2 regions of the Paraburkholderia sp. RAU6.4a genome follow, and region 1 is predicted to be linked to the other one. Evidence: riboswitches for the same ligand, from Rfam matches in the RefSeq annotation. Region 1 holds a riboswitch; the other holds the start of a gene.

Region 1 (10,225 bases):
GGCCTCGGCATGATCAACGATGCGACGACGATGGGCTGGCTGCAGAGGATGTTTCTGAGTGTGCTGACGTTTTGACCGTCAGCCGGGTCAGCGCGGTGCGCGCGACACCGCGCTGCGCGTTACGTGCGACGCGTGGGCCGCATCAACCGGCTTCGACCATCCGGCGCCGCTAACCGAGCGGCGGCGCAAGCCCGCGTTCGGCCGCGCCGATCTCGCCGTCCGGCACGAACACGTAGCCGTGTCCCCACACCGTCTGCACGTAGCGCGGTTCCGACGGGTCCACTTCGATCAATCGACGCAAGCGCCAGATCGATACGTCGAGACTGCGATTGCGATGCGCTTCGCTATTGCCGTGCAGTTTTTCGAGCAGCTGCGCACGCGTGAGCACGGTCATCGCGTGCGTGACGAACACCTTCAGCATCGCGAATTCGCTCGAACGCAGCGTGATGCGTTCGCCGTCGCGGCGCAGTTCGCGCGCGGGGAAGTTCACTTCGAAGCGGCCGAAATGATAGGGCGCGCGCTGTTCGGGCGCGCCCGGCGCGATCGAGCCGCGACGCCGCAGCACGGTGCGAATCCGCGCGACGAGTTCGCTCGGTTCGAAAGGCTTGCCGAGATAATCGTCGGCGCCGAGTTCGAGGCCGATCACGCGATCGATCGGATCGGCGCGCGCGGTCAGCAGGATCACGGGAATGTCGTCGCCGGCGACACGCAAGGCGCGCAGCGCGCTGATGCCGTCGAGCTCCGGCATCATGATGTCGAGCACGACGAGCGCGGGACGCTCCTGCTGCAATCTGCGCTGCAACGCCAAGCCATTTTCCAGCATGGCGACCTTGAAGCCGCGGCCGTGCAGATATTCGCAGACGAGCTCGCGTACGACGGGATCGTCATCGACGATCAGGATGGTCTGGTTCATTCAGGTCATCTTAGTGATGCGCACGGGCCGCGCAAAGCGTATACCGCTTTCCAATCCTTTCCCGTGTAAGGCGCTGCAAGCGAAAGCAAAGCCGCGAGCACTCAGTGGGGCGGCGGGAAGGCCTGCGAGGTTTGCAGGGTCTGCTGTTGCTGCGCTTGACGCGGGAAATCGGTCCGATCGACCACCATCCGCTCGATCAGCCCGCCGAGCTTGACCGAGGCCGACGAAAAACGGTCGGTGTTCAGGCCGCCGGTCTGATAGCGCGCGGTGACCAGAATGCGGCCGCTCTGGATCAGCGTCAGATCGATGATCGACAGGTACTGGATCGATTCGTCGCTGAACGAGCGGCGGCCATAGTCGATCGCGGCGTCGTAGACGAGCCGCGCTTCGCAGCCGGCCGGCGAGGTGCCCGGATTGTAGACGTCCGAACGAATACCGCGCCGCTCGAGCGCGAGCTGCAGCGCCGGCACGAAATCGCCGACCGACACCGTCGGGTTCACTTCGATGCAGAGGTGCCGCAAATCCGCGGGCCGCCCGTTGACGAAGGTCGGCGACGAGTAGTTCGACGCGATCGCGTAGCCGGCCTGGATGACCGAGCCGGTGGCGTCGGCGGCCTGGATCAGCGTCCAGGCGCAGCCGTCGAGCGCGAGCGTCAGCGTCGCGGCGAAGGCGGCGAGGGCGCAACGACGCCGGCATATCAGCGAGGCGACCAGACCCAGGCGCGAATGCCTGGTTGCCGCTGGCGCGCGCACGGTCGGCGACGAGGTCATGAGGCAGCGCCCGATCCCGGTCACGAAATGCGATGGAGCATCAAAAGCAGCGACGGCCGCGCGCTCAGCGCGTCACGCGCAGTCGCAGTTCGTTCTGACCTTGCACGCTCGCGGTGACGTTCACGCGACGGGCGTCGGTGGTCACGACGAAATGCTGGCGCACGGGTGTGTTGACGTCGTGCACGACGCGCGGAAAGCAGGCGGCGATGTCGGCGCCGAGTTCTTCAAGCGGATCGTTGATGACGCCGTCGGCTTGCCAGTGCGCGCGCCAGTGGCAGTCGTACGCGTGCGGGCTGGCGCGGCAATCGTCCGTATTGGAGACGCCCGGCAGTTGCGCGGCGGTCTCGTTTGGCAGTCGCCGGAAATCGCTCGCATCGACGATGTGCGTGAGCGCCGCGCAGATATCGGCGGGTTGGTTCGGCTCGGTCGTTTGCGCGGCATCGACGGCGTTCGTGAGCAGCAGCGCCGCGCCGCAGGCGAGCGCGATGCGCGGGAGCAAAGACAGGAGCAAAGGTGAAACACGGCGAGCGAATGACATGGGCGAGGAGTCCGAAGAGCGGTTGCGATGAAAGACGTGACTGACATCAACGACGGCCGGCGCATGGCGCGGCCCGTACGACTATCGTCGCTGCTCGCCGGCATTTTCAAAGCGCGGAACAGCTTGCGCGCTCCGCAAATGCTTTCGAACTCTTCTCGTGTCTTTCCGGATGTTGCGCCCGGAGGTGCCGGCGTGCAGGCGCGGCTTAACCGAGCGTCAAGCCGCCATCGATGTGAATCACCTGGCCGGTGATGTGGCGTGCCGCGTCGGACAGCAGGAATGCGATCAGCGCGGCGACGTCGTCCGGTTCGGCAACATGACCGAGCGGCGTGGCTTCGGCGGCGTGCGCCCACACGGCCGCGTTGTCGGCGCTTGGGCCGCGATCCTTGCGCGTGTAGCCCGGCGCCACGCAATTGACGGTCACGCCGAGCGGCGCGAGCTCCGCGGCCGCCGTTTTCGCAAGCGCTTCGAGTGCCGCTTTCGCGGCCGCCGTCGCGGCGAATGGCGCATCCGCGCGATAGCGATGCGCGACGAACGAACTCAAGGCGACCACGCGACCGCGCTTCGATGTTTCGAGCGCGGGCATCGCGCGCCGCACGAGCGCGGCGAAGGCGGCTGGCATCGCGGCGAAGGCGGCGCCGAAGGTGTCGGGATCGAGCGCGGCCAGCGTTTGGCGCTGCGCATGGCCGGCGTTCGCGACCAGTTGATCGAGTGCGCCGAAGCTCGCGAGCGTCTGATGGATCACGTGCTCCGCCGCGCCGCGCTCGGCGAGGTCGCCGAACACGGTCGCGCAGCGTGCGCCGCTTGCCGTGCAGTCGGCGGCAACCTGCACGAGCCGTCGACGGGAGGCGTCGTCTGCGCCGCGCGCGTGCAGCATCAACGACGTATGCGGCGCCGCGAGGCGCCGTGCGAGCGCCGCGCCGATGCCGGAACCGGCGCCGGTGATCAGCACGACGCGTGCGGCGGTGCCGTGCGCTTCGCTGACGTGAGCGCCGCTCGCGTCGCTCACGCCGCTACCGCTTCGACAGAACGCTCGACGTCGAGCGTTTCGTCATGGAACGCTGCGAGCGATTCGCGATGCGCGACGCTGACGATCGCAGCCTTCGGCAACCGCTCGGTGAACAGCCGATAGAGCCGCGCCTCGTTTTCCGCGTCGAGCGCGCTGGTCGCTTCGTCGAGGAACAGGTAGTCCGGCTTGTGCAGCAGCACGCGCGCGGCGGCGAAGCGCTGCTGCTCACCCGGCGACAGCACGCGAGTCCAGTGCGCCGTTTCCTGCAGACGGTCCGCGTATTCCGACAGATGGCAGGTGATGAGCGCGTCGCGGCATTCGTCGTCGCCATAGGTGTCCGCCGCCGACGGATACGCGAGCGCCGCCTTCAGCGTGCCGATCGGCATGTAGCTGATCTGCGGGATGAACATCATGCGCGCGTTGACCGGTGCGTCGATCGAGCCGTCGCCGAACGGCCACAGGCCCGCGAGCGCGCGCATCAGCGTGCTCTTGCCGGCGCCCGACGGACCGCGCACGAGCCAGCGCGAGCCCGGCCGGATCGCGATATCGCGGATGCGCGACAGTGGGTTGCCATTGGGCAGCGCGAGCTGGAGGCTGTCGGTGGTAAGCGTGTTGCTGTCGACGAAATGCAGATTGATGCCGCCATGTTCCGTGGCCGGCGACACCGATTCCTTCAGACGCGGCGAATGCACGACGCGCTTGAATTCGCGCAACCGGTTCACGGTCGCGCGCCATTCGACGAGGCTCGTATAACTGTTGATGAACCATGAGAACGAATCGCTGACCGTGCCGAACGCGCTCGAAATCTGCATCAGCACGCCGAACGTGAACGCGCCCGCGAAGTAGCGCGGCGAGGCGACGACGATCGGGAAAATGATCGCGATCTGGCCGTAGAAGCTCAGCACGAAGGTGAGGCGCTTCGTGTACTTCATCACCTGCCACCAGTTGTCGCGGATGCGGCCGAACAGCGTGCGCGCGTTCGTCTTCTCGGTTTCCATGCCGTTGTAGAACGCGATCTGCTCGGCGTTCTCACGCAGCCGGATCAAGCCGAAACGGAAATCGGCCTCGACTTTCTGTGCCTGGTAGTTGATCGACACGAGCGGATGGCCGACCTTCTGCGTGACGAGCGAGCCGCCCACCGCATACAGCGCCGCGGCCCACACCATATAGCCGGGGATCTGCAGCGGCATGCCGCCGAGCGAGATGCTCAACGCGCCCGCGAGCGACCACAGGATCGTGATGAACGACACGAGCGTGACGACGGTCGACAGCAGATCGAGCGTTAGCGACAGCGTGGTGGTCGCGAACGACTGCAGGTCGTCGCTGATCCGCTGGTCGGGGTTGTCGGCGAGACGGTCGCGCTCGATGCGGTAGAACGCGCTGTCGTCGAGCCACTCGTTCAGGTAGCGGGTGGTCAGCCACTGGCGCCAGCGGAAGCCGAGCATCTGGCGCAGATAGCGTCCATACACGGCGAGGATGATGAAACCGAACGCGAGTCCGGTAAAGATCATCAGCAGGTGCGGGAAGTCGTGGACGTTCTTCGCCTGCAGCGCGTTGTAGAAGTCCCTGCTCCAGCTATTCAGGCGCACGTTGATCCAGACGACGAGCAGGTTCATCACGATGATCGTGACGAGCAGCCCCCACGCGATGCCTCGTTCCTCGGAAACCCAGTAGGGCTTGATCAGGGTCCACGCGGAGACCTTTTCGTCGGGCGGCAGCGCGGGGCTGGCGGAAGTATGTGGTGTCATGAGCATCCTGATGAAGTGCTGACCCGAAGTGCCATTCCGGCGTACGGGTCCAATCTGGTTGACCCATGTCGGGCGATCCCGCGAACAGCAGGCGCCTTTGCGAGGGCGTGGCTGCCGCGGGTCTGCGATACCTGGCCGGGCATCGCGCCATCACGCTCGATGAACGCGAGTCCGGACGGGCGCCCGATTCTGGCGTGACGCCCTTAAGCGAAAATTAATTTTCGGGGCCGGCATCCGCTGCGGTGCCGCCGCCACGCATGCGGCCACGAGCGCCGCGCGCGCCGCGTTTTTGCAGCACCGGTCACGGCATTGTGCCAGAGCGCCGGGCCGCTTCGCACCGGCATCTCGATAGACGGTGCCAGATCAAAATTGGGGTGGCCACCATGGAGCGCTGGTTTGCGGGCGCCGCGCCTTTTATGGTCTAATGACCTGCGACGAAACAGGGGTGCTTCGCCCACAGGCGGCATGACTTTCATGCCGGGGCGGCGAGGCTGAGAGAGACCCTTTGCACCCGATCCGGGTAATACCGGCGCGGGAAGTTTCCGGAAGCAACCGTCTTCCATTCCCCGCCGGGCGGCGAGCGCAGCTCACATGTGCACGTCGTGACCGGCCGGCTTCACCCGCCGGTTTCGTCCTGGGTACGTGCGTTTTTGGCCGTACGGAAAGGACTCGATGACCGCCTATTCTTCAGACATGCATTTTTCCCTTCGTCACGCCGCCTCGGGCGAGCCGTGCCGTCTTGGTTTTGCCCGCCGCAGTCGAACGGAGCGCGCGCGATGAACCGTCCCGCCCGACCCGATTTCGCCGTGCTCGGCGGCGGCCTGTGCGGCCGCCTGGTCGCGTGGCGCCTCGCTGGCGACGGGCATCGCGTGGCGCTCTACGAGCGCGGCGATGCCACCGGTTCGCAGGCTGCCGCGTGGGTCGCCGCCGCGATGCTCGCGCCGCTGGCAGAGGCCGCGAGCGCCGAGCTGCTGATCACGCGGCTTGGCGCGAGTTCGCTCGAAAGCTGGCCACGCGTGCTTGCCGAACTGCCGGAGCCGGTGTTTTTCCAGCGCAACGGCACGCTCGTCGTCTGGCATCACGCGGATCGCACCGAGGCGCCGCTATTCGAGCGGCGCGTGCGTGCGAACGCGCCGGCCGAGTTGCTCGACGGCGGCTTCGTCGCGTTGGCGGGCGCGCAGCTCGGCGCCGCCGAACCCGCGTTGGCCGGCCGCTTCAGCCAAGGCTGGCTGCTGCCGCGAGAAGGCCAGCTCGACAACCGCCAGGTGCTGTCCGCGCTCGCGGCCGGGCTTGCCGAGCGCGGCGTCGACACGCACTGGAACACGCCGATCGACGACGCGTCGCTGCCCGAGGCCGGCATCACCATCGATTGCCGCGGGCTCGGCGCGAAGCCGGTGCTGCCGACGCTGCGCGGCATCCGCGGCGAAGTTGCGCGCGTGCATGCGCCTCACCTGCAGCTGACGCGCCCGGTGCGGCTACTGCATCCGCGTTACCCGCTGTATATCGCGCCGAAGCAGAACGGCCTCTACGTGATCGGCGCGACCGAGGTGGAGGGCGAGGACATGTCGCCCGTCAGCGTGCGTTCGGCGCTCGAGTTGCTGAGCGCGGCGTTTTCGGTGCACCCGGGCTTCGGCGAGGCGCGCATTCTCGAGCTGAATTCGCAGTGCCGGCCGACCTTGCCCGATCATCGCCCCGCGCTGCTGTGGGACGGCGCGCGCACGCTGCGCGTGAACGGCCTGTACCGGCACGGCTACATGATCGCGCCCGAAGTCGCCGACGAAGCCGTGCGCTTCGCGAGCGCGCTGCTCGACGGCCGCGTCGGTGATGCCGACGCATTCGCCGGCTGGCGGCGCGACTCACGCTGGAGCGAGCTGTTCCAGCAGCATTTCGCGCGCGAGCCGGCCCGAGCGTAGCGGCCAACGTGCCGCGCGATGCCGCTTGCGCCATCGATTGAACCGTATTCGAACACCATGGACATTCACATCAATCAGAAGCCGTTGTCGCTGCCCGAGGGCGCGACTGTCGCCGATGCGCTCGCCGCCTTTGGCGCGCGTCCGCCGTTCGCGGTCGCGCTCAACGGCGATTTCGTCGCGCGTGCGCAGCATGCGGCGCGCGCGTTGCAAACGGGCGACCGGCTCGACGTCGTGCAGCCGGTCGCGGGCGGCTGAGCGCGACCGCGCCAGCCTCTCGCTTACCGAACGCAACAACCGTCGCCGAAAACCCATTGCCGCAACGCGGTCGGTTCTAGCCGCGAGGGCAAACCAGGATGATGCAAATGACTTCTCACGAGACCGCCGACGCGCTGACGCTATACGGTCAAACTTTTGCAAGCCGCGTGCTGCTCGGCACATCGCGCTATCCGTCGCTGCAATCGCTGTCCGATTCGATCGATGCCGCGCGCCCCGGCATGGTGACGGTCGCGCTGCGCCGTCAGATGAACGAGGGCCACGCCGAAGCCGGCTTCTTCGATCTGCTCAAGCGCCATGGCGTGCCGCTCTTGCCGAACACGGCGGGTTGCCTGAGCGTCGGTGAAGCGGTGACGACCGCGCACATGGCGCGCGAAATCTTCGAGACCGAGTGGATCAAGCTCGAACTGATCGGCGACGACTACACACTGCAGCCCGACCCGGTCGGCCTGATCGAAGCCGCCGCGCGGCTCGTCAAGGATGGCTTCAAGGTGCTGCCGTACTGCACCGAAGATCTGGTGATCGGTCGCCGTCTGCTCGACGCCGGCTGCGAGGCGCTGATGCCGTGGGGCGCGCCGATCGGCACCGGCAAGGGCGTGATCAATCCATACGGGCTGCGCGTGTTGCGCGAGCGGCTGCCGGACGTGCCGCTGATCGTCGACGCCGGGCTCGGCGTGCCGTCGCATGCGGCCCAGGTGATGGAGTGGGGCTTCGACGGCGTGCTGCTGAACACGGCCGTGTCGCAGGCGACGCACCCCGACGCGATGGCGCGCGCGTTCGCGCTGGGCGTCGAGGCGGGTCGGCAAGCGTATCTCGCGGGCCCGATGGCCGAGCGCGAGAGCGCGCACGCGAGCACGCCGGTGATCGGCATGCCGTTCTGGCATCAGGATGGAGGTGCCGCATGACTCAGTCGTTGACGCTGAAGGACCGCGATCTGTTCTGGCCGACGGCCGACGAACTCATCGAAGCCGCCGAGCGCATCCGCGCACGTCTCGGCGACTGGCCGCCGACGCACGCGCCGTGGCGCATCTGCCTGATCGCACCCGACGAACCGAACGGTGGCGACCTGATCGTAACCGCCGACGCACAGCAGCACGGCGAGCAAATCGCGCGCTGGCTGACGCGGGGTGCGGGCGTGATCGTCGCCGCGGAAAACCGCGCGACGCTGCATCTGGGCGGCGAGAAGTACGGCCTCGAAGGCCATCTGGCGGAAGACTGGATTCCCGCGCTTGCCGCGTTCCTCGACTGCGGTTTCGATCCGCACGACGCGCTGGTGCTTGCGCTCGCGTGGCGCGATGGCGACGAGACCCGCGCCGACGATGCTTTCCCGGCCGACCTCGCTCGCTTTCCGCGCCTTACCGACCTGCCGGCGGCACCCGCCAAGGCGTTCCCGCGCTGCCCGGCAAGGCTCGGCCTGTATCCGGTGTTGCCGACCGCGGACTGGGTCGAACGGGTGGTCGGCTTCGGCGTGAAGACGGTGCAGTTGCGCCGCAAGTCGGCCCAACCCGCCGACGAGCTGAAGGGCGAAATCGCGCGCTGCGTGGCGGCCGGCCGCGCGCACGACGCGCAGGTGTTCATCAACGATCACTGGCTGGCGGCGCTCGAGGCGGGCGCATACGGCGTGCACCTCGGCCAGGAAGACGTGCATACCGCGGATCTGTCCGCGCTGGCCGACGCGGGCATCCGCCTGGGCCTGTCCACTCATGGCTTCTACGAGATGCTGAAGGCGCTGCATTTCCGGCCGAGCTACATTGCATTGGGCGCCGTGTTCCCGACCACGACCAAGGTCATGCCGACCGCGCCGCAGGGCTTGCGCCGCCTCGCACGCTATGTGCGGCTGCTCGACGGCGTGGTGCCGCTCGTCGCGATCGGCGGGATCGATCTGCAGGTGCTGCCGGACGTGCTCGCGACCGGTGTCGGCTGCGCGGCCGTGGTGCGCGCGGTGACGGAAGCGGCCGACCCGGCCGCCGCCGTTTCTGCACTGCAACACACGTTTACGCAATAATCGTCAGGCATAGTCAAGGAACGGGGCACCTCACGGCAGCTTTTGCACGATGGCCCTATAATTCGGCCTTCCCTGTAAAAGGATTGTCAGTTTGGTGCCTTCCTATCCCGAGACCTTACTCGAGCTGCGCGACGTCGACTTCGGTTACGGCGACCGGCTCGTCCTGTCGAATCTGAATCTGCGCTTTCGTCGCGGTCAGGTCGTCGCGGTCATGGGCGGCTCGGGTTGCGGCAAGACCACGGTGCTGCGGCTGATCGGCGGCCTCGTGCGCGCCCAGCGCGGCCAGGTGCTGTTCCATGGCGAGGACATCGGCGAGCAGACGCGCGAAGGCCTTTACGCGCTGCGCCGCAAGATGGGCATGCTGTTCCAGTTCGGCGCGCTGTTCACCGACATGTCGGTGTTCGAAAACGTCGCCTTCTCGCTTCGCGAGCATACCGATCTCCCCGAAGAACTGCTGCGCGACCTCGTGCTGATGAAGCTCAACGCGGTCGGTCTGCGCGGCGCGCGCGACCTGCTGCCGTCCGAGATTTCCGGCGGCATGGCGCGGCGCGTGGCGCTCGCGCGCGCAATCGCGCTCGACCCCGAACTGATGATGTACGACGAGCCGTTCGCCGGTCTCGACCCGATCTCGCTCGGCATCACCGCGAACCTGATCCGCACGCTGAACCGGGCGCTCGGCGCCACGTCGATTCTCGTCACGCATGACGTGCCGGAATCATTCGCGATCGCCGACTACGTGTACTTCCTGTCCAACGGCGGTGTGCTCGCCGAGGGCACGCCCGACGAACTGCGCGCGTCGACCGATCCGACCGTGCGGCAGTTCATCGACGGCGCGCCGGACGGCCCGTTCAGATTCCACTATCCGGCGCAGACGCCGCTCGAGGCGGACTTCGGCATCGGCGGAGGCCAGTCATGATCAGTACGATCGGGCGCTCGGTCATCACCGGGCTCGGCACCGCCGGCTACGCGACGCGCTTCTTTCTGCGGCTCGTGCTCGAATTTTTCCCGCTGCTGCGCCGCCCGCGTCTTGTCACGAAGCAGATCCACTTCGTCGGT
Region 2 (10,225 bases), 1.0 Mb from region 1:
TAGCCGCGGGCTCAACGTCCGCGCAACATCGCGAGCAACGAGCGCGGCACGAGCGCGACCATCGCCAGATGCACGGCGAGAAACGCGGCCAGCAGCGACATCGCGCTGAAGTGCACGATGCGCGCGTTGTCATAGCCGCCCATCAGTTCGCGCAGCAGCGGAAACTGCACCGACTTCCAGATCGCGAGCCCCGATAGCACGAGCACGATCAGATCGGCGATCGCGAACAGGTAGGCGAATTTCTGCACCGCGTTGTAGACGCGCAGATCGCCATGCGAAAGCTTGCCGCGCAACGCGGCGACGAAATCGCGCAGTACCGCGCGCGGCGTCAGCGGCAGGAACTTGCGCACGAAGCGCCCGCTCGCGAGATTCAGCGCGATATACATGAGACCGTTGAACACCAGCAGCCACATCGCCGCGAAGTGCCATTGCAGCGCGCCGCCGAGCCAGCCGCCCAGCGTGATCGCGGTCGGGAAGGTGAACGCCGGGAAGATCGGCGACGCGTCGTAGATGCGCCAGCCCGACAGCATCATCACGATCGCCGCGAGCGCGTTCAGCCAATGCGTGATGCGCAGCCACAGCGGATGAATGACGCCGCGCTTCGGCGCGGCGGGCGCGGCGGGTGCGCTGGGGCGCAAGGCGTGGGGTGTGGACATGGGGCTCTCCTCGAACAGCGGTAGTGAATGCGGCGCGCGCGAGGTCGATCAACGGCACGCGGGAAGGTCGGTCGCTTGTAGCACGTCGCCGCTCGCGTCGCTTTCGACGAACGCGACCACGCCGAAGCGGCCGGCGGCGTTGGCGCTCGGATCGGCTTGCGCATCGACGCTCGCAGCGTGTACATCGATGTCCTGATGAATCCGCGCGTGACCGGAGACGAGCGGCACGGGCCCGAACCAGGCGCGCACGACGCGCTCGTGATGCAGCGTCGCGCCGCGGTTTTCGCCCGCGCCGACCTGCGTCGTCAGCGCGTTCTCGTAGATCGCGAGATAGGCGCTCAACGCACCCGTGGCGGCGGCTGCCGTCGTGCTGAACTGCGCATCGACATCGAACGCGCCGGGCGCACGCGGGCTCAGCGCAAGTGCGACGCTCGCCTGGGCGGGTTCGGCGACGAGCTCGTCGATGCGGCGCTCGAAACTGTCGCGTTGCGACCAGTCGCGCAGCTCGCGGCCCGCGACGAACACTTCCGGCGTATAGACCGTGTGCGCGCCCGCGAGACGCGTCAGCGTTTGCTGACGTTCCGTGAAGCGATGCTGGGAAAAGCGGTCGGTCCAGCCGAGGCTGTTCCAGTAGTCGACGTGCAGCGCGAGCGGCACGATGCCGTGCGCGGCGCCGTCGCTTTTCCATTGACTGAGCCAGCGGTCGGCGGGCGGGCAGCTATCGCAGCCCTCGCTGCTGTACAGCTCGACGAGCGCGACGCGGTGCGCGGGGCTGTGCGTGGCGCATAGGGGCCCGGCCGCGTCGGCCGCACTGATGCCAGAACCGCTCAGCAGAAAAAGCGCGAGGCCGAGGGCGGGCGTCGAAAAAGTCGTAAAGCGCTGAAGTATCGAGCGATTGTGCGCGGTCGACATGACGTGCTCCGATCGTAATCTGCACGTTTGTCGAGCCGCGCGGCCGGTTATGACAAGCCTCTTTTAATTTTTTTCCGGCGCGGGATGAGCCAGCCAAAGCTCGCCCGCGACTCAGTCGTAACTGACCACCACCGTCACGCGCGTGTCCATATCGGTGCGCTTCGCGTTCAGCGACAGCACGCCGCCCGCGCGATCGACCGCGTAGTGGCCGTCGCGGGCCGTCGCGACACGCCCGGTGCCATCGACGAACCGCGCCGCCACCAGATCGCGCGACTGCGTGCCGCCGTTCACTTCGAGCGCGACATCGGCCCCGCTGACGACGCCCGGCGGCGCGCTGAACGTCACCGTGCGCGAGAAGCGCTGACCCGCCACGCTCGCGCTACCGACGGCGACGCCAGGGGGCGCCGTATCCACGCTGATCTGCATCGGCGGTGCAACGATCATCCCCACGAACCGGATCACGCCGCCCGTCACCGTCGATGCCGCCGGCGCCGCCAGCGGCGCGGCAAGCAATGCCACCCCCGCGACTGTGCGACCGAACGTTCGCCACCGCCTGCTTTCCGCTTTCATGTGCACCTCTTTGTCAATCGGCGCGAGTCGCCTCGCGCCATTCACGCGCCATCCCGCGAATCGCTTCGCCGGAGTGCGGCCTTCGCTGCACTTTGTTTAACGGCAATCCTCTGACTGGCTTGAACGCAATGCGGACCACACCGCTTTCTTCTCGCACCGCACAAAAACGGTCAATCGACGGGCGCGGCATCGCAAACGGAGCTGCGTGAGACAGCGTGCTAACATCAAACTTTCGTCTCGCTGCTGCCGCGCGGCCTCACGCTCTGTCGCCCGGCACCTCTCGATCGCTGTTCCCCAACACCTGGTCGTTTTGCCCGTGACTTCTCTGCGTCGTCCGACTTTCCGTGCTCTCGCCCGCTTGCGCCCATGCCGCGCAGGCGAGTGCGCGCGCGCGGGCGTCGCGTCGCACGGCCCCGGCGAGACGTCCCGAACGGTCCCGCTTCACGCCGCCCGGCGCCCTCGCTGACGCAGCCCGCCAATACCCAGGGCCGCGTCGCCGGGCACCGGGCTCTCTCCCATTCGTCCACTCATCCGCCGACCACCCCATGGGTCGTTGCACGCGGCCATCCATGACCGCCTTATCCGGAGTCCTGATGATGAAGAAGATCAAAACCTGCTACCTGACCGAACTCGACGTGATGCGCCTCGAGAAATACGCGGCCACCGACGCCAAGTTGCAGCACATGCTCGACGATGTGCTCGAACGCGCGGTAATCGTCGACTCGCACGACATCCCCGCCGACGTCGTCACGATGAACTCGCAAGCGACGCTGATCGACGCAGCGAGCGGCGAACAGATGACGTGGACCGTCGTCTATCCGCCCAACGCCGATTTCGCGCAAGGGCGCCTGAACGTGTTCTCGCCGGCAGGCCTCGCGCTGCTCGGCGCGCGCCGCGGCGAGAGCATCCGCTTCACGCCACCCAGCGGCGATCAGAAAGTGCTCAAGCTCGACAAAATCCTGTATCAGCCTGAAGCCGCCGACGATTTTTCACTGTAAGGCGGCCGTTCCCTCGCTGTAAGTTGCCCTGTCTGATGCGGTCTCGAATCAAGCATAGGAGATGTCTGGTTTCATCCGGACCAGTTTTTTGAGTCATTCAGACAGGTTGCCAAACCGCGGGCGGCCGGTGTATCGTGTGCGCTGCTAACGCGGGGGTCCTGCGTAGCGCGGAGCTGGAGGTCCGTGTTGCGTGGGTGAGAAATACCCTTTGAACCTGATCTGGATAATGCCAGCGCAGGGAAGCGTACGGATTTCGCTCCAGCCTCAAGGGCCTCATCTCTCCGCGATTTCCGACTACTTCCATCTCGGTCTCCTGCTTAGCCGCCCCACTTTGTACGGAGACTTACATGAACGCCAACCCGAAGTTTATTTCCGCCGAAGCCCACGTGGACGAGGCCGCCGTCGCGCCGTTGCCGAATTCGCGCAAGGTCTACGTGACCGGCTCGCGCCCCGACATCCGCGTGCCGATGCGCGAAATCTCGCAGGCCGACACGCCCGACAGCTTCGGCGGCGAAAAGAATCCGGCGATCTACGTGTACGACACGTCGGGCCCCTACTCCGACCCGGACGCGGAGATCGACATCCGCGCGGGTCTGCCCGCACTGCGCGAGGCGTGGATCGAGGAGCGCGGCGACACCGAGCCGCTGACCGGTCTGTCGAGCAGCTTCAGCCGCGAGCGCGCCGCCGATCCGGCCACCGCGCAGCTGCGTTTTCCGGGACTGCATCGTACGCCGCGCCGCGCGATCGCCGGCAGGAACGTGACGCAGATGCACTACGCGAAGCAAGGCCTCATCACGCCGGAAATGGAATACATCGCGATTCGCGAAAACCAGCGCCGTGCCGAGTACCTCGAGACCCTGAAGACGAGCGGCCCGAACGGCGCGAAGCTCGCCGCGATGATGGGCCGTCAGCACCCCGGCCAGGCATTCGGCGCGAGCGCGTTCGGTCCGAACGGCCTCACCGAAATCACCGCGGAGTTCGTGCGCGAGGAAATCGCGCGCGGCCGGGCGATCATCCCGAACAACATCAATCACCCGGAAAGCGAGCCGATGATCATCGGCCGCAACTTCCTCGTGAAGGTCAATGCGAACATCGGCAACTCGGCGGTGACATCGTCGATCGGCGAGGAAGTCGACAAGATGACGTGGGCGATCCGCTGGGGCGGCGACACGGTGATGGATCTGTCGACCGGCAAGCACATTCATGAAACACGCGAATGGATCATCCGCAACAGCCCGGTGCCGATCGGCACGGTGCCGATCTATCAGGCGCTCGAAAAGGTCAACGGCAAGGCTGAAGACCTCACCTGGGAAATCTTCCGCGACACGCTGATCGAGCAGGCCGAGCAAGGCGTCGACTACTTCACGATCCACGCGGGCGTGCGTCTGCAATATGTGCCGCTCACGGCGAACCGGATGACCGGCATCGTGTCGCGCGGCGGCTCGATCATGGCGAAGTGGTGTCTCGCGCATCACAAGGAAAGCTTCCTGTACGAGCATTTCGAAGAGATCTGCGAAATCATGAAGGCCTACGACGTGGCCTTCTCGCTCGGCGACGGCCTGCGTCCCGGCTCGATCTACGACGCGAACGACGAAGCGCAACTGGGCGAGCTGAAGACGCTCGGCGAACTCACGCAGATCGCGTGGAAGCACGACGTGCAGGTGATGATCGAAGGTCCGGGCCATGTGCCGATGCAGCTGATCAAGGAAAACATGGACCTGCAGCTCGACTGGTGCGACGAGGCGCCGTTCTACACGCTCGGGCCGCTGACCACCGACATCGCGCCGGGCTACGACCACATCACGTCGGGCATTGGCGCCGCGATGATCGGCTGGTTCGGCACCGCGATGCTGTGCTACGTGACGCCGAAGGAACACCTCGGTCTGCCGAACAAGGACGACGTGAAGACCGGCATCATCACGTACAAGCTCGCCGCGCATGCCGCCGATCTCGCGAAGGGTCATCCGGGCGCGCAGGTGCGCGACAACGCGCTGTCGAAGGCGCGCTTCGAATTCCGCTGGGAAGACCAGTTCAATCTCGGTCTCGACCCGGACAAGGCGCGCGAATTCCACGACGAAACGCTGCCGAAGGATTCGGCCAAGGTCGCGCATTTCTGCTCGATGTGCGGCCCGCACTTCTGCTCGATGAAGATCACCCAGGACGTACGCGAGTTCGCCGCGCAACAAGGCGTCACCGACGACGAAGCGCTGAAGAAAGGCATGGAAGTAAAGTCGATCGAGTTCATGAAGCAAGGTGCGGAGATTTATCAACGGCAATGAGCGGGTTGCGCGATTCGCGCTAACCAGCACGGCAGTATCGAAGCCCGCCGGCATGGCGGGCTTTTTTATTCCACCGCATCGAGCAGGCACGTTGCGTGCTGAGAGAAGGAAACATCTGTTTCCAACAACGAGCGGAGTCAGCATCATGAAATCGATCCGTCATCCCGGTACTCGTCTTGGTACGGTCGCAGCCGCCCTTTCACTTGTCGCGGGTCTCGCGGCATGCGGCGACATGTCTCCACGTACACGCGACACCGCGATCGGCGCGGGTGTCGGCGGCGCCGCTGGCGCGGCGATCGGCGGCAATGGCTGGTCGACGCTGGGCGGCGCGGCGGTAGGCGGCGTCATCGGTAACCAGGTCGGCAAGTGAGCGGCAAGTGAGCGTTGCGTCCGATGACGCGTCTAACGATTCATACAGGACAGCAAACGATTTTTTTCGGACCACGGTCCGGACTGCCGAGGGCGGCGGATGCAGTGCGCCCTCGTCCCGACAGCGCGCGTGGAAATAGGCTGAAATATGCGGTTGCGGTTTTGCCACAGCGCTGCCGCGGCAAGAGCGTAAGCTCCTCATAACGACGTCGCGCAAGGCGGCATCGGTTCATCGAGGAGCGCGCCATGAAGTCCCGCGTCGTCACCCATCTTTGCGTGGTGCGCCTCTCGACGCCACGCGATTCGTCCAGTTTTTCCGCGAGATTCGCGCGGCCCGCCACCGCGATTTGCGTGCTCGCCTCGAGTCTCTTTTTGGCAGGCTGCTATTACCCCGCCGGCTACTATCCCGCCGGCTATTACCCGTCGTACTATTCGACCGCGCCCGCGACCACAGCCGACCAAACCGCGCCGGCGACCGATCAACAACAGACGCCTCAAGCCCAGGCGCAAATGCAGGTCGCACCGCAAGACATGCCGCCCGGTTATACGGTTCCCGCGCCTGTGTACGCGGCGCCGCCGGTTTATCCCGCCTACTATCCGCCGCCGCCTTATCCCGCTTATTACGGCTACCCCGCCTACTACGGACCGTCGATTGCGATCGGCATTGGCGGTTATTGGGGCGGCCATTGGGGCGGTCATGGGGGCGGCCACTCGCATTGACCTGTCCTCTTTCGTCGCGCAGCGTGCACGCGCCGGCACTTCAACTGCCGGCGCGCGCGCTTCTTCATGAGTCGTTTTCCGCGCGTATCGCCCTCCACCGCGCATACCCCGCCCGTACTTTCCCGGCTTGACGCGCCGGTAAGGCGCTCTATCCTTGGAAGGTTTCATGCAGCACCCGCTTAAATCGGGCGACGCCGCTTTGTCGAGGCCACTTGCGAGCGTCCGCCGAATCAGAGCGACGCGCCGTCATGCGCAATCCCCGCGTCGAATTACACAACAACGAAGGAGACGTGATGTTTCATCAACTACTCACTCCGGTTGGCAATTCGCTTTTTCCGTCGTTCATCGTCGCCGCGCTGCCGATCATCGCCGTGCTCGCGCTGCTCGGCTGGGCGCGCAGGCCCGCGTGGCAAGCGTCGCTCGCGGGACTGATCATCGGTTTGATCGTGGCGATTTTCGTCTGGCAGTTTCCGGTCGGGCTCGCGTTCAACTCGGTCGCGGCTGGCGTCGTGTTCGCGATCTGGCCAGTGATGTGGATCGTGTTCACCGCGATCCTGCTGTACAACATCGCGCAGCGCTCGGGACGCTTCGAGGCCTTTCGCCTGTGGATGATCGACAACCTGCCGAACGACCGGCGCATCGTGCTCGTCGTGGTCGGCTTTTCGTTCGGCGCGCTGCTCGAGGGCATTTCGGGTTTCGGCACGCCGGTCGCGATCACGAGCTCGCTGCTGATCATGCTCGGCTTTCCGACGCTCGAAGCGCTGACCTTCACGCTGATCTTCAACACCGCGCCGGTCGCGTTCGGCGCGCTCGGCGTGCCGATCACGGTGCTCGGCGCGGTCACGCATCTGCCGTCCGATGTGCTCGGCAAGATGGTCGGGCGGCAATTGCCTTTCTTCGCGGTCCTGCTGCCCTTCTATGTGATCGCCGTGTACGCGGGCTTTCGCCACATGCTGCGGATCTGGCCGGTGCTGCTGGTCTCGGGCCTGAGCTTCGCGCTGACCCAGTTCGTCGTCTCGAACTTCATCAACTACAGCCTGACCGACGTGCTGTCGTCGCTGGTTTCGCTGATCCTCACCGTTGCGTTCCTGCGCCTCTGGAAGCCCGCCGTCGATCCGAAATTCGCGATCAACGTCGATCGCATCAGCGAGGTGCGCGGCAAGATCGGCGGCGCACAGGGCTGGTATCCGTGGATCATCGTGTCGGTCGTCGTGATCATCTGGACGATCGCGAGGATCTTCACGATCGGCGACATCAAGGTGTCGTGGCCCGGTCTCGACAAGGCCGTGTTCATCACGCTCTACAACACGCCGTACGGCGCAGTCTGGGACTTCCAGCCGCTCGCGACCGGTACCGCGATCCTCGTCGCCGCGCTCATCACGGCGTTCGTCGTACGGCTCTCGCCCGCCGAGTTCGGCAAGGCGATCTCCGATACGTGGGTGCAAACGCGCATCGCGATCCTGACCGTGGCAACGATCGTCGGCCTCGCTTACCTGATGAACTACTCGGGACTCACCTACACGCTCGGTCTCGGCGTTGCGTCGGTCGGGCCGCTGTTTCCGCTCGTGTCGGCGTTCCTCGGCTGGGTGGCGGTGTTCCTGTCGGGCAGCGATACGTCGGGCAATGCGCTGTTCGGCAATCTGCAGGGTGGTCGCGGCCAACCAGCTCAATCTGAATCCGGTGCTGATGGCGGCGACCAACTCGTCGGGCGGCGTGATGGGCAAGATGATCTCGCCGCAGAACATCGCGACCGGCGTCGCGACCACCGAGTTGAAGGGCAAGGAAGGCGTCGTGTTCGCCAAGACCTTCAAACATTCGATTCTGCTAACGGTGCTGCTCGGCGTGCTCGTCTGGGCGCAGCAGAACGTCCTGCAATGGATGATTCCGCATTGAGGTCGCGCCATTAACGGCGCAATGCAATTCACATCTTTCGGACGGCCGCCCACGCATCGCGGGCGCCGTTTCCGATCCCATCCCACTGCCGTTCCGCCTGATCGCAATTTTTCTCACATATCGGCGAGAATTGCTCGTTTGGCGCGCGCCCTCGCAGCGCTTACCATCGACCTCATCGGACGCGGCTGTCTCCCGGATCTTGCCGTTTCATCCCGTACTGAAACGATTCGCGCGATCGCACTGTTACGATGAGCTGGCGTCCCGACTCAACTGCGCGCGGCGCCATTCCAATGAAAACCAGAAACCTGCTGCAACTGCTGATCCTCGCTGCCCTGTGGGGCGCATCGTTCCTGTTCATCCGCGTCGGCGTGACCGACTTCGGCGTCGCGCCGCTGATGGCGCTGCGCGTCGGCATCGGCGCGCTCTTTCTCGCGATCGTGCTGATCGCGCGACGGCCGCTGCAACAGTCCGCCACCGTGTTGCGCACGCACGCAGTGCCGCTGCTCGTGGTCGGTATCGTCAATTCGGCGGCACCATTCTGCCTGTTCGCGTATGCCGAGCTGACACTGTCGGCGGGCGTCACGTCGGTGATCAATGCGTGCGCGCCGCTGTGGGGCGCGCTGGTCGGCTTCCTGTGGCTGCGCGACCGGCTCAGCGCACTGCGCACGCTCGGTCTCGTGGTCGGCTTTCTCGGCGTGCTGATGCTCGTGTGGGATCAGATCGCGGCGCCGGCCGGCTCGGCCGCCTCGCCGCTGAGCGTCGCGCTTGCGGCCGGCGCCGCGCTCGGCGCCACGCTGCTCTACGGCATCGCCGCCAACTACACGAAGCGTCACCTGACTGGCGTCGACGCGCTGACCGTCGCGACCGGCACGATGATCGGCGCGACGATCGTGCTGCTGCCGCTCGCGGTCATCTACTGGCCCGCCGCGCCGATCTCGCTGCGCGCGTGGGGCGCGGTGATCGCGCTCGGCGTCGCCTGTACCGGCATCGCGTACATGCTGTTCTTCCATCTGATCGCGGTCGCCGGGCCGACGCGCGCGATCACCGTGACCTTCGTGATTCCGATCTTCGGCATTCTGTGGGGCGCGTTGTTTCTCGGCGAGACGGTGTCGCCCGGCATGCTCGAAGGGTGCGCTGTGATTCTGGTCGGCACCGCGTTGGCGACCGGCGTAGTCAAGCGCTTGCCGTGGATGGGGACGCGGCGCGCGGATACCTGAGCGCACGGAGTCAATCGGCAACCGCGCCGGGTCGCGGCTTGCCGATCCGGTCACGTTACATCGGCTCACGCGCGGGCCCTTCGCGCGTCAAATGCATAGTCAAAAAAAACCGCCCGGATTTCTCCGGGCGGTTTCGTCGAACCGGCGGCGTCGGCCGCGAGGCTCTCGTATCAGTGCAGCTGGTCGGCCATCAGGCTCATGATCTGCTTGGCCTGCGAGCTTTCGTCGAGTTGCCCCTTGTCGTCGACCACGGCCACGCGGGTCTGGTTCGGCGTCACCGCGCGCACGTTCACGCGATACTGCCTGGCGACCTTCTCCTTCTTGCCGTGGAAGACCTGGCTCCAGAAGCCCTGCTCGGCCGACGACATATCCTTCGGATCGACGTAGCGCACGAAATAGAGGCCGCGGCTCATGTCGCGATCGTCGACCGTGAAATTGCTGCGATCGAGTGCGAGGCCCACGCGCAGCCACGCGCGGTCATACGGCTCGCCGAGCGTGAGTTCGGTCGATGAGAGCTGCGCCGACGTGTTGTTGGCCGAATCCGCGTCCGGCATAGGCGGTTGCGCCGCGAGCGCGACGTTCTGCGCGACAACGGCGGCCGTCGCCGACTT

What was found. A riboswitch is a leader RNA that binds a small molecule or an ion and turns the genes downstream of it on or off. The one in region 1 is predicted to bind thiamine pyrophosphate.
Region 2: another riboswitch for thiamine pyrophosphate. It lies ahead of thiC (phosphomethylpyrimidine synthase ThiC); the one in region 1 lies ahead of OKW40_RS14890 (FAD-dependent oxidoreductase).

What each region holds. Positions count from the first base shown of each region.
Region 1 covers NZ_JBNDKQ010000002.1:2,178,801-2,189,025, reverse strand. Annotated here, with positions in the region: gene OKW40_RS14920 (flagellar basal body L-ring protein FlgH) at 1-75, shown strand, start outside; gene OKW40_RS14915 (response regulator) at 170-913, opposite strand; gene OKW40_RS14910 (hypothetical protein) at 1,015-1,683, opposite strand; gene OKW40_RS14905 (hypothetical protein) at 1,748-2,221, opposite strand; gene OKW40_RS14900 (SDR family NAD(P)-dependent oxidoreductase) at 2,427-3,230, opposite strand; gene OKW40_RS14895 (ABC transporter ATP-binding protein/permease) at 3,227-4,978, opposite strand; TPP riboswitch at 5,410-5,533, shown strand; gene OKW40_RS14890 (FAD-dependent oxidoreductase) at 5,755-6,891, shown strand; gene thiS (sulfur carrier protein ThiS) at 6,949-7,146, shown strand; gene OKW40_RS14880 (thiazole synthase) at 7,254-8,069, shown strand; gene thiE (thiamine phosphate synthase) at 8,066-9,169, shown strand; gene OKW40_RS14870 (ABC transporter ATP-binding protein) at 9,261-10,085, shown strand; gene mlaE (lipid asymmetry maintenance ABC transporter permease subunit MlaE) at 10,082-10,225, shown strand, end outside.
Region 2 covers NZ_JBNDKQ010000002.1:1,164,864-1,175,088, forward strand. Annotated here, with positions in the region: gene OKW40_RS10055 (cytochrome b/b6 domain-containing protein) at 12-656, opposite strand; gene OKW40_RS10060 (DUF1223 domain-containing protein) at 705-1,568, opposite strand; gene OKW40_RS10065 (hypothetical protein) at 1,680-2,138, opposite strand; gene OKW40_RS10070 (GreA/GreB family elongation factor) at 2,735-3,136, shown strand; TPP riboswitch at 3,278-3,395, shown strand; gene thiC (phosphomethylpyrimidine synthase ThiC) at 3,484-5,415, shown strand; gene OKW40_RS10080 (glycine zipper 2TM domain-containing protein) at 5,561-5,785, shown strand; gene OKW40_RS10085 (hypothetical protein) at 6,031-6,504, shown strand; partial or broken gene OKW40_RS10090 (L-lactate permease) at 6,798-8,397, shown strand; gene OKW40_RS10095 (DMT family transporter) at 8,688-9,614, shown strand; gene bamC (outer membrane protein assembly factor BamC) at 9,785-10,225, opposite strand, start outside.